One region of the Nonomuraea sp. KM90 genome, then DNA from elsewhere that is predicted to be linked to it. Evidence: riboswitches for the same ligand, from Rfam matches in the RefSeq annotation. Region 1 holds a riboswitch; the other holds the start of a gene.
What was found. Region 1 has a riboswitch for cyclic di-AMP ahead of ACTWPW_RS57935 (glycoside hydrolase family 25 protein). Riboswitches for the same ligand answer to the same signal wherever they lie in the genome.
Positions count from the first base shown of each region.

Region 1 (7,429 bases):
TGGACGAGGCCCGCCTCGAACCGCTGCTCTCCCAGGAGCACGCCGAGTTCGACAACCACAACGGCGGCCAGATCACCTTCGGCACCGACGGCAACCTGTACATGAGCATCGTCAACGGCGGCGGCGCCGGGGACCCCCTCGACAGCGGGCAGCGCCTGGACACCCTGCTGGGCAAGATCCTGCGCGTGGACGTGAGCCGGAGCTGCGGCGACCTGGCCTACTGCGTACCGGAGGACAACCCGTTCGTCGGCGTGGCGGGCGCCCGGGAAGAGATCTGGATGTACGGCGGGCGCAACCCCTGGCGCTTCTCCGTCGACCCCGCGGACGGCTCGCTGTGGATCGCCGACGTCGGGCAGGGCAGGTGGGAGGAGATCAACCACATCCCGGCCGGGCGGCAGGCCGGCGCGAACCTCGGCTGGTCCTGCTACGAAGGGCTCGAGGTGTTCGACCAGGCCCAGTGCCGCTCCGGCGCCGCGTACACCAAGCCGGTCTTCACCTACTCCCCGCACACCGGCGGCTGCGCGGTCATCGGCGGGCAGGTGTACCACGGCGAGCAGTTCGCCCACCTGGTCGGCGGCACCTACATCGCCACCGACTACTGCTACTCCACCGTGTGGGCGCTGCGCGCGAACGGCGCCGGCGGCTACGACCAGGCCGAGATCGGCCAGACGCCCACGCAGGTCACCGCGTTCGGCGCCACGCCGGAGGGCGAGCTCTACGTCGTCAACGACCTTCCCGGCGGCCTGCACCGCATCACGTTCGAACACGCCAAGCCGACCTGCCGGATCGCGTACACCACGCAGACCTGGGGTGGCGGGATGACCGTCGACCTCACCGTCACCAACACCGGCAGCACGCCGATCAACGGCTGGACGCTGAGGTTCCCCCTCGCCCGGGGGCAGAGCGTCATCTCGGACTGGAACACCGACCTCACCCAGAGCGGTGACATGATCACCGCCGTCAACGCCACCCACAACGGCGCCATCGCCCCCGGCGGCAGCGTCACCATGGGCTACCTCGCCCGCCACACGGGCGACGCGTCCCTGCCGAGCCGGTTCTCCCTCAACCGGGACGCCTGCGCCGTCAACCGCTGAACCTCAGGAAGCCACCGAGCACGAGGAGGGCCGCCGCCACGTTCGCGGTGGCCCTTCTCGGACGCGTCGGGGTCACCCGGGGAGCGCATTCCTGTCACAGCTCGCCGACCTGTCCTGTCCAGAGGGGTGTAATCACGCGACGACGGCAAGGAGTGCATCATGGACACCCGCGCTTACCTCTTGGGCGAGACCTCCTGATGCACGCCATCCTCCACACGGTGGGGATATCGGTCGGCTGCGCCCTGGCCCTGGCCCCGGCGCTGCTGCCCTTCGCCCGGCCCGCCAGGAGATGGCCGCACGTCGTCATGGCGCTCGGCATGGCGCTCGGGCACCTGGGCGGCCTGTTCCTCCCCGCCGGGGTGCTCGCCCTGCTGACCGCCGGCTGGCTCTGCGGCTCACCCTCGCGCCGCGCGGAAACCGGTCACCACATCCAGGACTTCGTGGTCATGTCCCTCCTCCTGGTGCTGACGGCGTTCGACGACCCCACGCCCGCCGGCACCTCCTCACCGGCGCACTCCCACGGGGGCGGAGCGCTGACCGCGGTGGCCCTGGTCATCGGAGTGGCCTGGACCTGCGCCCGGCTCATCCACCTTCTCCCCGGGCGGAGCCCGGACCGCAGGACGCTCAGCCAGAACGCGTGCTCGGCCGGAATGGCGGCCAGCATGGCCTTCATGACCGCGCTGGCCCTCTGACGCGCGGGCGGACGTACGCGGCGCCCCTCAGCGTCGTAGCGCGACCAGTTCGCCCTTGCCGACGTTGATCGTGGTGACCGTCAGGCCGGGCTCCTGCCGGAGCAGGTCGTGCAGGGGGGCGATCTCCTCGGGGTGGGACAGGGCGTTGTCGGCCACGAGGATGCCGCCCCGGCGCAGGACGCGATACGGATGGGGCCACCAGGACGGGTACTCGGGGCGTTCGGCGTCGAGGAAGAGCAGGTCCACCGCCCCGTCGGGCAGGTCCGCGAGGACGGCGCCGCCGTCGGCGACCCGGAACTCCACGTGGTCGGCCAGGCCCGCCTCGGCAGTCGTGCGCCGGGCGTGGGCCTGCGCCTCGGCGTCGGTGTCGAGGCTGAGGACGTGACCGCCTGCGGAGCGGGCCGCGTCGGCCAGCCACAGCGTGGACACGCCGCGGGAGGTGCCGATCTCCACGATGTCGCGCGCGTCGATGCTCTGGGCCAGGAACCAGAGGAACTCCCCGGCGTCGGGCTCCAGCACCCGCCACCGGTCCAGCCTGTCCTGCTGGGCGGCGTCGTGCCGGGCCGCGGTCTCGTTCAGGTCATCGATGATCTTCCGTACCGTCGCGTCCACGGGTAGGAGTCTGCCCTACCGCTCGCGGAGGCCGCGCACCATGGTGGCGAAGGCGTCGGTCCAGTGACGGAGGGACTCGTCGGGGTCGCCGAGGGCGCCGCGCAGGTCGAGGCTGCACAGCCCGTGCGCCAGGGCGTTGAGCCGGACGGCGAGGTCGTGGGGCTCGGCGGGGGCGAAGGCGCCTTCCCGCACGCAGCGGGCGACGGCGGCGATGAGGGTGTCGAAGGTGGGCTGGATCCGGGCGGCGGCCTCGGCGTCGGGCTGGAACCCGGGGATCGGCCGGCCGAACATGAGCTCGTAGAGGTGGGGGTTGGCCAGGGCGTTGGCGCGGTAGGCGTGGCCGAGCGCGAGGAGGTCGGCGACCGGGTCCTCGGTGCGGGGCACGGCTTCGAACGCCTGGGCCAGACGCTCGAAGCCGGCCAGGAACATCTCGCGGACGAGGCCCGCCTTGTCGCCGAAGAGCTGGTAGACGGCCATGGTGGACACGCCTGCCTGCTGTGCGACGCGGCGGGTGGTCAGCGCGGCCGGGCCCTCGGAGGCCAGGAGCCGGCCGGCGGCGTCGACGAGCTCGTGGCGAAGCTCCTGGTGGTCGCGCTTTCTCGGTCTTGCCATAGTGGCCAGCTTATCATAACGTTGTTATATAACAACGGTTTGAAACCCCTTCGGAAGGGACCAGCACCATGTCCGACCTGCATGTCGTCCTTGGCGCGACCGGCGCGATCGGCTCGGCCGTCGTCGCCGAGCTCACCGCCCGGGGCCGCCGGGTCCGCGCCGTCAGCCGGAGCGCGAACCCCGGCCCCCACGAGCTGCGGGCCGACGTCACCACCACCGAGGGCGCCATCGCCGCCTGCCAGGGTGCCGCCGTGGTGTACCAGTGCGCGCAACCGAACTACGCAAGCTGGGCCGCGGAGTTCCCCGATTTCACCAGGACGGTCCTCGCCGGGGTGGAGGCCGCCGGTGCGAAGCTGGTCATGGCCGACAACCTGTACGTCTACGGCCCCGTGACCGGCCCCATGACCGAAGACCTGCCGTACGCCGCCACCAATCCCAAAGGCCGCGCCCGCATCGAGGTCGACGACCTGATCCTCGACGCCCACCGGGCCGGGCGCATCCGCGCCACCCTCGGACGGGCCTCCGACTACTACGGCCCCGGAGGCGTCAACACCGTCATCGGCCCGACCGTCTTCGCCGCCGCCCTGGCCGGCAAGACCGCCCGCTGGGTCGGCGACCTCGACCAGCCGCACACCATCGCCTACCTGCCCGACACCGCCGCCGGGCTGGTCACCCTCGGCGAGCGCGCCGAGGCGGACGGGCGCGCCTGGCACCTGCCCGCCGCCGAGCCCATCACCGGCCGCGCCTTCCTCGACCTCGTGTGGGCCGCGGCCGGCGGCACGCCGAAGAGCGCCGGGCTCGGGCGGGGGATGCAGCGCCTCGTCGGGCTGTTCCACCCCATGGTCCGCGAGTTCGGGGAGACCTGGTACCAGCGGGACCGGCCGTTCGTCTCCGACGACTCGGCCTTCCGGAAGGCGTTCGGACCGGTCGACGTCACCCCGCACCCGGCGGGCGTGGCCGCGACGCTCGACTGGTATCGGCAGCACGCGTAGCCCGCTCTCCCGGAGCGAACACAACGGGTGGCGCAGGATCTCTCCTGCGCCACCCGTTGTCCCTTGACCATCGCACCTGGCAAGGAGCGTGCGGCCTGCCTGGGATCAGGCCTTGTACTGGGGGTAGCCGTAGCCGACGACCTGGGACTTGGGCCGGATGCGCTGCTCGACCTTGCCGTTGCCGGTGTTGCCCTCGATCGTGGTGATCGTGCCGTTGCCGTTGTCCTGCTTGACCAGGCCCACGTGGTCGATGCCCGTGGTGCTCTTGCCGTTCCAGTCGAAGAAGACGACGGCGCCGGGCTTGGCGGTCGTGCCCCAGTGCTGGTTGGTCTGGAACCACTTGGCATAGGTGACGGTGTAGGCGTCCCAGCCCATGCTGGGGCGGACGCCGGCCTTCTCGCCGACCCAGGAGACGAACATGGCGCACCACGGAGCGTTGGCGTAGGCCCGCACACTCCCGCCGTCACGGGTGATGGTCTCCTGCGCCCGGGGCGAGGACATGTACCAGCTGTGGAACGGGGTGCCACCGCCCGCGGCGTTCTCGGCCACGCCGATCTGCGACTCGGCGACCTTCAGCACCGACTGCGCGGACACCTGACCCGCGGACTTCTGCGCCTGGGAGTCGTCGGCGGCGAAGGCCGGACCGGCGGCGAGAACGGCACCCGCCGCCACGGCCGCCCCGACGGCGAACCGGGTGAGGCTCGCGGGCTTCAGGGCACGGGAAAGGGTGTACTTGGCCATTACTTGGATTGCTCCTCGCTTCCATGCCGCCTACCGGGTTAGCTGACGGGTTCGGGCGTGGAAGTGCCCTACGGAGCGCTCGGATCAGAGCGCGCCGATTCACCCCGAAAAAAGGTGGGTCCCCGGTTCCGCTGCATTCACGGATTCGGCGGGCCGCGTCACACATCCCTGCACGTCCGTGCTGGTGAGACGCGGTCTCGACAAATGAACGGCGTCACGCGACAAGTGCTTGTCGGCAGGTCGTACGCCTTGAGTCCTCAAAGGTAAGCGAATCGCATAGAAAGATGCAAGCCGGGCCCTGGGAAAGGCAACAGGATCCCCTGTGACATAGGCGATCGCGACACAATTCTTTACCCAAGCAGCATGGTGGACGGGGTTTAGGAGGGCAAAAGAGGTCGCATCACGAGTATCACAAGTCACAGCCGTTCCGGACCGGCGACCAGGGCGGCGCCGGAAACTTTACCCAGCCCCGGAAGCCCTTGCCGGCGCGGCTTTTCGGGCTCGTTCCCGCCGACGAACATGGGGCTTCGCTTTGCCATACTTGCTCCCACTTTAGGGAGATCTGTACCTTTACTGGGCGCGGTCCGCCGCGCCCGCCGAATCCGCGACCCCGCGGAGCCGGGGATCCACTCTTCGGGGTGAATCGGACGCCGGCCCGAGCCGCGCCCGTAGGGGCGACTTCCAGTCCCGAACCCGTCAGCTAACCCGGTAGGCGGCATGGAAGAAGGAGTCGACATCCCCATGCTCAAGCCTCAGCTTGCCGCGATCGTCAGGAACCGCCGCCCCGCCGAGCTCTTCGCGCTGGCCGTCGGAGGCGTGATCCTGGCCGCGACCACCGCCGTCACCGGCGCGACCGGTACGGTGCTCGCCTCGCCCACCGGTCACGGCACCACCGTGCAGGCGACCCAGCACAGGACCCAGCAGCTCACGTACGGCCTGGACATCTCCAACTACGAGCCCCAGTACGACTGGGCCGCCAGCCCCGCCCAGTTCGGCATCATCAAGGCCACCGAGGGCACCGGCTTCCGCGACGCCTCGTTCGCCCGGCACTGGCGTGAGCTGGGCGACAAGGGCATCGTGCGCGGCGCGTACCACTTCGGGCACCCCGGCAACGACCCCATCGCCGAGGCCGAGCACTTCCTGTCCGTGGTGAACGCCCAGCCCGCCAAGGCCGGCGACCTGCTGGTCCTGGACCTGGAGACGACCGACGACAGGTCCGTCGCCCAGGTGAACGCGTGGGCCAAGGCGTGGCTGTCACACGTGAAGGCCAGGACCGGGATCACCCCGATGTTCTACAGCGGCTGGAACTTCGCCGACACGTACGGCAAGGGCCTGGCCGAATATCCCCTGTGGGTCGCCCACTACAGCCGGGCCAAGGGCGCGCTCACCCCGCCCGCCGACTGGAAGTCCTGGACCATCCACCAGTACACCGACTCCCCCATCGACCAGAACGTCTCCGCGCTGACCCCCGGCCAGCTGCGCGACCTGGGCAGGCACGCCGCCTGACCGGCGCGTGCCTTCCCGTCTGCCCTTCCGCCTGGGAGGGCACGCGCCGCAGAGCAAGCACCGCAGAGCAAGCACCGCAGAGCAAGCACCGCAGAGCAAGCACCGCAGAGCAAGCACCGCAGAGCAAGCACCGCAGAGCAAGCACCGCAGGACGTGCGCCGCAGGACGACTCGCCGCCGCGACGAAGAGCAGGGCGGCGGTGGCGAGCGAGGCCGGGGCGGGGCCGGGCAGCGCGTCGCCGCGAACGGTGCGCCGCCCCGCTGAGACGGTCGGGGCGGCCGGAAGGCCGGGAGCGGCAGCCCGATCCCGGCCTCCCGGTGGGTCACTCGAAGGTGAGTGAGTCGATGGTGACGGTGCTGTTGCCGCCGTACCAGAAGCCCATCGCGAGCTGTCCGGGGGACGCGCGGTTGATCCCGTTCGCGGACATCGGAAGCCTGATGTCCTTGTACGCGGTGGTGATGGCCGGACGGCCGCCGCCGTCGAGCGTGAAGTCGCCGAACGCCTTGGTCACCCCGCCGAGGCCGAGGTGGAAGTGGGCCTGCTCGCCCCCTGCCGCGCCCTTGATCCGGACGACGAGATGGGTGTACGCGGACAGGTCGGTGTACACGTCGCTGCCGAACCAGCCGCAGTTGTCGTACCGCAGGCTGAGCGCCCCGCCGGACACGGCGCCGGAGCCGCCGCCGTTGAGGAAGCAGTTGCCGCCGGTCCACCTGCGGAGGTCGTTGCGGGCGGCGGACGGGTACGCCGGGTTGCCGTCGAAGTCGTCCACGACCAGGCCCGCGGACGTCGCCGGAAGGGTGACGACGGTGACGGGCGCCGACGCGGCGGAGGTGTTTCCCGCGGCGTCGTACGCCCTGACGGTGTAGGTGTAGGAGGTCGCGGGGTTCAGCCCGGTCTCGGTGAAGGAGGTCGTCGCCGAGGTCCCGACCTGGGTGGCGCCGCGGTGGATGCGGTATCCGGCCACGCCGACGTCGTCCGTGGCCGCCGTCCAGGACAGGGTGACCGAGCTCGCGGTGCGTGACGGGGAGGTCAGCCCGGTGGGCGTGGTCGGCGCCGTGGTGTCCTGGCCGCCGCCGCTGCCGACGGTGACCGGGCCGAGGCCGAGCCAGCCGTCGGCGCCCTGGGTGGCGTTGGCGAAGCGGAGCTTCTTGGCGTTCGAGGAAACGGTCTCCAGCGGGTT
Region 1 is NZ_JBQQCB010000171.1:11,030-18,458, reverse strand. It holds partial or broken gene ACTWPW_RS57965 (PQQ-dependent sugar dehydrogenase) at 1-1,094, shown strand, start outside; gene ACTWPW_RS57960 (hypothetical protein) at 1,313-1,786, shown strand; gene ACTWPW_RS57955 (O-methyltransferase) at 1,814-2,398, opposite strand; gene ACTWPW_RS57950 (TetR/AcrR family transcriptional regulator) at 2,414-3,010, opposite strand; gene ACTWPW_RS57945 (NAD-dependent epimerase/dehydratase family protein) at 3,079-4,002, shown strand; gene ACTWPW_RS57940 (CHAP domain-containing protein) at 4,108-4,743, opposite strand; cyclic di-AMP (ydaO/yuaA leader) riboswitch at 4,756-4,904, opposite strand; cyclic di-AMP (ydaO/yuaA leader) riboswitch at 5,328-5,472, shown strand; gene ACTWPW_RS57935 (glycoside hydrolase family 25 protein) at 5,485-6,249, shown strand; gene ACTWPW_RS57930 (fibronectin type III domain-containing protein) at 6,572-7,429, opposite strand, start outside.

Region 2 (7,429 bases), on a different contig from region 1:
CAAGCAGTTCGTCGCCGGGCTCACGCTGGGGTCCACGAAGGGTTAGAGCAGCGCACGGAATCGGGCGGCCACCTGGTCCCACGCCCATTCGCGGGCGACCCAGTCGCGGCCGCCCGCGCCCATCTTGCGCGCCTTGTCGGGGTCGGTCAGCAGCTCGACGATGGCCTGCGCCACCTCGTCCGCGTCCTCCCCGTTCACCACCAGCCCCGTCTCGTCGGCCCGCACCGCGTCGGGCGCGCCGCCGGACGCGCCCGCCACCACCGGCAGCCCCGTCGCGGACGCCTCCAGGAACACGATCCCGAGCCCCTCCACGTCCACCCCTCCGAACCGGGTACGGCACGGCATCGCGAACACGTCCGCCGCCGCGTAGTAGCCGGGCAGGTCGGCCGCCGGCACCGTGCCGGTGAACCTGATCGACTCCCGCCCTGCCGCCAGCCGCTCCAGCCGCCCCCGGTACGGGCCGCCGCCCACCAGCAGCAGCACCGCCTCCGGCACCGCGCGCAGCACCTGGGGCCAGGCCCTGATGAGCTGGTCCTGGCCCTTGCGCGGCACCAGGCGCGACACGCACGCGACGACCGGCCGGCCCGGCAGGCCCAGCTCTGCCTTGGGCGCGCCGGGGTGGAACTGCCCGACATCCACGCCGGGCGCGAGCCGTACGAGCTTGTCCGCGGGGATGGCGGCGGCCAGCCGCTGGCGCGTGTACTCCCCCAGGTACGTCACCACGTCGGCGTGCCGGCCGATCCTGCGCAGCACCGAGCGGAAGCCCGGCGCGCTCGCCCACGACGCCTCGTGGCCGTGGGTGAGCATCACCACCCTGCGCGCGCCCGCCCGGCGCAGGCGCGGCGCGAGCAGGCCGAGCGGCGCCGCCGCGCCGAACACCACGGTGTCCGCGCCGTGCTCGGCCACCAGCCCGGCCGCCGTCCGCGCGACGGCCGGGGTGGGCAGCATGAGCCGCGTCGGGTGCCGCACGATCCGGTACGGCTGGCGCCGGTCGAACTCCGCGCACCCCGGCCAGGCGGGGGCGTAGACGGCCACGCCGGGCGTGCGCAGCGCGAGCCCGTGCACGAACGACTGGATGCCGCCCGGTCGGGGCGGGAAGTCGTTCGTCACGAAGACCACTCTGGGCCCGGCCGCGGGGTCGGTCACGGTACGGGTACGCCGTTCAGCTCGGCCCATGAGCGGGCCATGGCGATGCGCTCGGGGCTGGAGGGATGGGAGGCATAGAGCACATATTCCACCGCATTAGGCGACAAGTCGGAAATATTGGTCACTGCCAGGCGTTTCTGCATGGCGATGAACGTGGCGGGATCCTTCGTCAGGTCGAGCGCGTGGACGTCGGCCCGGGCCTCGATGTGCCGGCTGACCACGTTCTGGAACGGGCCGACGAGCAGCGAGCCGACGGTCGCGAGCCCCACCAGCGCGCCGACCGCCCGCGGATCGGTGATCGAGGCGACACCGGCGCGCCGCCGGACCGGGGTGAAGACGAGGAACAGCGCGATCGCGCCCAGCCCGGCGCCCAGGCCGCCGATGAGCGTGCCGTGGAGCACGTCGTCGTACTTGGCGTGGCCCAGCTCGTGCGCCACGACCAGCTCGACCTCCGGCTGCGGGGCCCGGAGCAGCGTGTCGTAGACGACGATGCGGCGCGTGGCGCCGAAGCCGGACACGTACGCGTTGAGCGCCGTCGTCCTGCGCGAGGCGTCGGCCACCAGCACGTCCTCGACCGGCACGCCGTCCCGCTCGGCCATGTCGAGCAGCTTCGTCCGCAGCGCGCCCTGCGGCATGGAGGTGAAGTCGTTGAACATCGGCTCGAACACCACCGGGTACACGAACGACGCCACCACCGTCAGCGCGAACGCCCCCACCGCGGCGGGGATCCACCACCGCCGCACCTTGCGGGCCAGCGCCACCAGGGCCGTCAGCATCACGCAGAGCAGGAACACCTCCACGCCCAGGTTCTTCAGCCGGTCGCCCGCCCAGCCGGCCCAGTCCTGGGTGGACAGGCCGTAGTCGCGCATGATCGTCTCGAACCAGGCGCCCAGCGGCCACCTGACCAGCTCGACGATCGCGGTGATGACCACGACGCCGAGGATCACCCGCACCCACCAGGGGCCCTTGAGCCACCCCACCGCCCTGGCCCCGAGCGGGGTGGCGAGCAGGAGCCCGGCGAAGACGATCGTGAGCGCGAGCGACAGGTAGCTCGGCAGGCTCGTGGCCGCGTCGAACGCCTCCGCCCTGGCGATCTGGGCGGCGGTGAAGTCGCGGGCCGGATCGGGCGGCCCGCCGGTCAGCACGTGCCACGGAGTGGTGAAGGCGGTCACCGCCAGGATCACGACGCCGAGGAGCACCAGCGCGACGGCGGCCTGCCGCCTCAGCCCGCTCTCCCCGGCGGGCGGCCCTCCGTTCACGGGCGTCTCCCCACCGTCTCGTGTCCACGCTCGGGCTCCGGCTCGGGTCCGGGCCCCGGGCTCGCCCGGCACCGCCTCTCCGGCACCCTGGAGGACCGTCTCAGGAGCCGCCCCACGAGCCGCCCCACGAGCCGCCCCACGAGCCGCCCCACGAGCCGCCCCACTGGCCGCCCCACTGGCCGCCTCACCCGCCGCCTCACTGGCCGGTTCCCCGGCGGCCGCCCCGCCGCCGTGTCCGGCCGTCCCCGCCGCCGTGGCCGCACCCTCCGGCCGCCCGGCGCCCGGCCGCCCGGGGCCCGGCTTCCCGACGCCCACGGCGGCCATCGCGCCGTCCGGTGCGCCGTCCGGTGCGCCGTCCGGGGGCTCGTCCTGCCGTGCCGCGTCGTCCTCGTCCTGCCGTTCGCTCATCTGCCTCCCCTTCACACGAGCTGATCCCGCACGTATTCGCGCCACCGTGCCGTCAGCGTGGCGACGGAGAGCCCCAGTGAGGCGAGTGCCCGGTCGAGGCCGGCCGCCTGAGCTTCACGGTAGAGCCTCACCAGGGTCCCTTCACCGAACCGGTCAGCCAGGAAGCGACACGCCAGCCAGGCCTCCTGGTAAGCCCGCGCCAGCCGGTCGGGGTCCCGCCCGTCGGCCGCGAAAGCCGCAGGTCCCGGCAAAGCGTTCGGCAGGCGCCCGGCGCGGACCTCGGCGGCCAGCTCGGCGGCGGCCGTCGCCACGGGGAGCCCGGCGTCGCGGTAGCCGACGTAGTCGGCGAAGCCCTCGTAGAGCCAGACGGGGAGGTGGTCGGTGCCGGCGGCGACGTGGGTGAGCTCGTGGGCGAGCACGACGTCCCTGCCGGTGGGATTGAGGGTGGCGAAGAGCTCGGGTACGACGATCACCCGCCCGCGGTCGGCCACCGCGGCCAGGCCGTCCAGCCGATCCACGCCGGCCAGCCGGGCGGCCTCGCGGGCGGACTCAGGGACGACGACCAGGGGGCGTACCGGCCTGCCGAGCACGGCCGAGACCCGCAGCCCGGCCCGATCGGCGAGCCGCGCCATCTCGTCGAGCGAGCCCGCGCCCTGACCGACATAGCTGACATGGCCGACGACGACGGACCGACCACCGCGCCGGACGACCGTGCGGCCGCCGGGCCACAGGTCGAGGATCCCCGAGGGCAGGACCGGGGGTTCGGGGCCACCGGCCAGGGCGAGGAGCAGCAGGCCGGCCACCGCGGCTCGTCGGCTCACCTGCTCGGACACGATGCCCGATCGTAGCCCCACCACATGAGTGCTCCCGCGGACGCGCGAGAGCCCCGCCCGAATCCAGGAAGGTCTCCAGGAATCCGGACGGGGCTTCTTCACATGCCGGGACGGACCGCGCCGACGAATGACGACTTACGCCATCCGCCCAGCTTGTCGATGCGCACCCGTTCGCCTGTCCGTGGCGAGTGGATCATCTTGCCCTTGCCGACGTACATGCCCACGTGGCCGAGCCCGCTGAAGAACATCAGGTCACCCGGCTGGAGGTTCCGCCAGGAGATCCTGCTCTTGATGCGGGCGAACTGGCTGCTCGCCACGCGCGGGAGCGTCACCCCGGCCCTCTTCCAGGCGAACTGGACGAGTCCGGAGCAGTCAAACGAACCAGGTCCTGTGCCACCGTAACGGTACGGGTCACCGATCTGATCCTTGGCCACGGCGACGGCCTTGCGGGCCTTCGCTTTCTGCCGAGCGATCCTGGCCGCCCGTCGCTGGGCTGCCGTGGCCGACGTCGACGTCTTGGCGGTGGTCTCCGCCTTCGCCGTCTCAGCGGCCGATTCGCTCGTCGTCGCCGCCTGAGCCGTTGGGGCAGGGAGGATCAGACCTCCGGCCGTCACGGTCATCGTGAGCGCTACGCCGCTCAGGGCAAGGCGGGACAGGCGGGGGTTCTGCAGGGAGGTAGACAGGATTTCTCCTTGTGTCTTCCACGAACGCCTACCGGGTTAGCTGACGGATTCGGGCCTGGAAGTCGCCCTACGGCGCGATGACGCGCCGATTCACCCCTGATCCCTGGGGAAACGTGGGATCGCTGGGTCCCCGGCTCCGTGCCTCCTGGCTGCACGGACTCGGCAGGTCGTCACCCCGATTGATTGCGATATGCAGATATCTGGGGATATCGGGGACGACCGGCGGATTCTTTTCTGTCTCGCATCGGGAGGGACCGATGCGGGTTCGCGGTGTCATGGCTTGTTCACCGCGACGACGCCAGAAGCTACGCCGAAAGGTCAAGGATCGGCAAAGCGCGAGTCAGGTTGTAAAGATCAGACAGCAGGGCCAGTAAGGAAGGAAACCCCTGCTGGAACACCAGGTTCCGTTATCCAAATGTGACCCTGCTCACACTTCTGACAGCCCGCGCTTGTCAGGCGTCGTTTGTCGCGTTTGTCACATTTTTCGCAGGAATTGACGGCCGTTTCGCGCCGTGGGAACGCTCCCGCCCCGGATCGCACGCCGGCAGACGCCACCTACTATGTGGCATCGTAGAAGCGGATGTGAGGCCGAAATCCGGTCGGGCGGGAGCCGAAAATGTTACGGGCGGACCGCGCCGACCAGGGAGCGGCCGTACGCGGAGAGCGCGACGACCTTCACGACGTCGCCCGTCTGCGGCGCGTGGACGATCTGCCCGTTGCCCGCGTAAATGCTGACGTGGCCCAGGCCCTCGCTGAAGATGAGGTCGCCGGGCTGCAGGGAGTCGAGGTCCACCTTGCGGCTCGCGCCCCACGCCCACTGCTGCCACGTCGTACGCGGCAGCGTGACGCCGGCCGCCGCCCAGGCCGCCTGGGTCAGGCCCGAGCAGTCGTACCCGCGCGGCCCCGTCCCGCCGTAGATGTACGGCTTGCCCACCTGCGCGTACGCGAACCGCAGCACCGCCGCCGCGCTCCCCGAGGCCGGGCCCGTGTACTTGATGCCCGTGCTGTTCGGGTTGCCGGGGTTGTAGGCACCCAGCTTGTCCAGCAGCTTCTTCTGGTCGACGATCAGCTTGCGGATCTCCGAGCGCTCCTTCTCGACCGCGTCGCGCTCCTTGTCCGCCTCCTCGAGGGCCTCCTGCGCCTTGTCGCGCTCGACCTTCAGCCCGCGGTTCTCCCGGTCGAACGCCGCCAGCTTCTCCGCGCGCTCCTGCGCGAGCTGACCCGCGACGGCCAGCCCCGACAGCGTGCTCTGGGGGTCGTCCGAGGTCATGATCCCGGGCCAGGAGGTGACGTCCTCACCGAGCTGGTAGCTGTCGACGGCCATGCCGATCACCTGCGCGCGCAGGTCCGCGACCGTCTCCAGCTTGCGCTTGTAGCTGTCGTTCAGCTTGGTGAAGGTGCTCTTGGCCTTCTTGTAGCGCTCGTTCGCCGTGTTGAACCGGTCGACGACCTTGTCAGCCTTGTCGTTGAGCTTCTCGAGCTTGGCCTTGGCCTGGCCGAGAGTGGGTTTGGGATCAGCCATCGCCGCTCCCATCGGGCACATCACCAGCCCGAACGCGAGACCCGCGGCCACCGGCACCCGGCCAAACCTCACAGTGTCGCCTCCCAGGGATTACATCTGGGGCGAAATAGTACAGAAGTGGCGGGTGGGGTCTGCCCCAAACGCACCAATTCGTAATCTAGGCGCGGCCCAGTCTGCGCAGCAGCAGACCTGACGGAACCGGTCTGGCACCCATGCGCCTGACCGACTCGGCGACCTCGCGGTCCGACGACACCACGGCGATGGCCCGGCCGGGCGGCTCGGCGCGTACGAGCTGGCGGATGAGGTCGTCGGCGATCTCCCCCGGCGCGCTGAACAGCACCCGCACCCCGCGCGGCGCGACCACCTGCACGGGGGCGTTGAGCTCCGCCCCGTCGAACACCACGGTGACCTCGACCCTGGTCTGCGCCACCAGCCCGCCCAGCGCGGTCATGAGCCGGTTGCGCTGGTCGGCGAGGGTGAGGGTGCCGTAGCCGGTCTTGGTGACGTTGTAGCCGTCGATGATCAGGTGCACCTGCGGCAGCGCCAGGAGCTGGTCGAGGAGCTGCGGGTCGTCGTCGGCCAGCGCCCGCGCGGGCACCCCGCGCACGCCGGGACGCTCGCCGGTGACGGCCGCGACCGAGTCGGCGGGCCGGCTGATCGTGGTCGGCAGGGCCAGCTCGCGGCGCAACCCGGCCGAGGCGTCCTGCAGCGCGTCGAGCAGCACCCGGACGCGCGCGTCCTCGATGCTCCGGCCCTCGCGGGCGGCCCGGCGCGAGGCCTCCAGCTGCTTCTCCACGTCGGCCAGCCGCTCGCGCAGCCGCCGCAGCTCGGACTCCCCGGCGCTGCCGGCGGCCGAGGCGGCCGTCTTGGCCTCCTCCGCCGCGTGCTCCATCTCCTCGGCCCGCCGCACCGCGGCCTTGGCCCGCTCGCGGGCTTCGTGCAGCTTGCGGCGCAGGTCGGAGTTCTCCGCGCGGGCCGCCTTGATCTGCTCGCGCAGCCGGTCGGCCTCCTCCTTGGCGGCGCTCTTCTGCGCGGCGAGCTGCTCGCGCAGCCGGGTGACCGCCTCCTCGCGCTCCGAGCCCTCGGCCGCCACCGCCGACTGCTCCAGGTCGGTGCGGGCGGCTTCGATCATCTCCGCCCAGCCCGGCGGCCGGGTGAGGTAGGCCGCCGCGGCCACGAGCACCGGGTCGGCGGCGGGCGGCACGTTGCCCTCGGCCAGCGAGGTGACGAGCTCCGGCCAGCCCGCCGCCACCGACTCGGCGACCAGCTCGCGGAACTTCTTGTCGTTCTCCAGCTGCGCCGCGATCGGCGCGCTGCCCAGCTTGGCGCGCTTGCGGGGGTCGAACTTGGCGATGCCGCGCAAGGGCGGCGGTATGGAGGTGGAGGGCATCGTCCCGAGGACTTGAGAGGCCAGATCGACCACATTGAGCCGCACCTGCTCGGGAAGCGGGCGAGACAGGCCTTCACCCGCTGAACTCATCCCACTTGTCCCTTCGTGACATGCCCTTTCAGACAAGGGTACGGCTGTTGCGTACCTGACCGTAACGGCCACTCCTGTATGGACAAGCGCTTGCTAGG
Region 2 is NZ_JBQQCB010000001.1:254,924-262,352, forward strand. It holds gene ACTWPW_RS01520 (carbohydrate ABC transporter permease) at 1-46, shown strand, start outside; gene ACTWPW_RS01525 (glycosyltransferase family 4 protein) at 43-1,176, opposite strand; gene ACTWPW_RS01530 (M48 family metallopeptidase) at 1,143-2,813, opposite strand; gene ACTWPW_RS01535 (hypothetical protein) at 2,825-3,646, opposite strand; gene ACTWPW_RS01540 (C40 family peptidase) at 3,745-4,266, opposite strand; cyclic di-AMP (ydaO/yuaA leader) riboswitch at 4,340-4,504, opposite strand; gene ACTWPW_RS01545 (C40 family peptidase) at 4,949-5,851, opposite strand; gene ACTWPW_RS01550 (NYN domain-containing protein) at 6,009-7,331, opposite strand.
Region 2: linked by a shared signal. The riboswitch ahead of ACTWPW_RS01540 (C40 family peptidase) and the one ahead of ACTWPW_RS57935 (glycoside hydrolase family 25 protein) in region 1 are both predicted to bind cyclic di-AMP.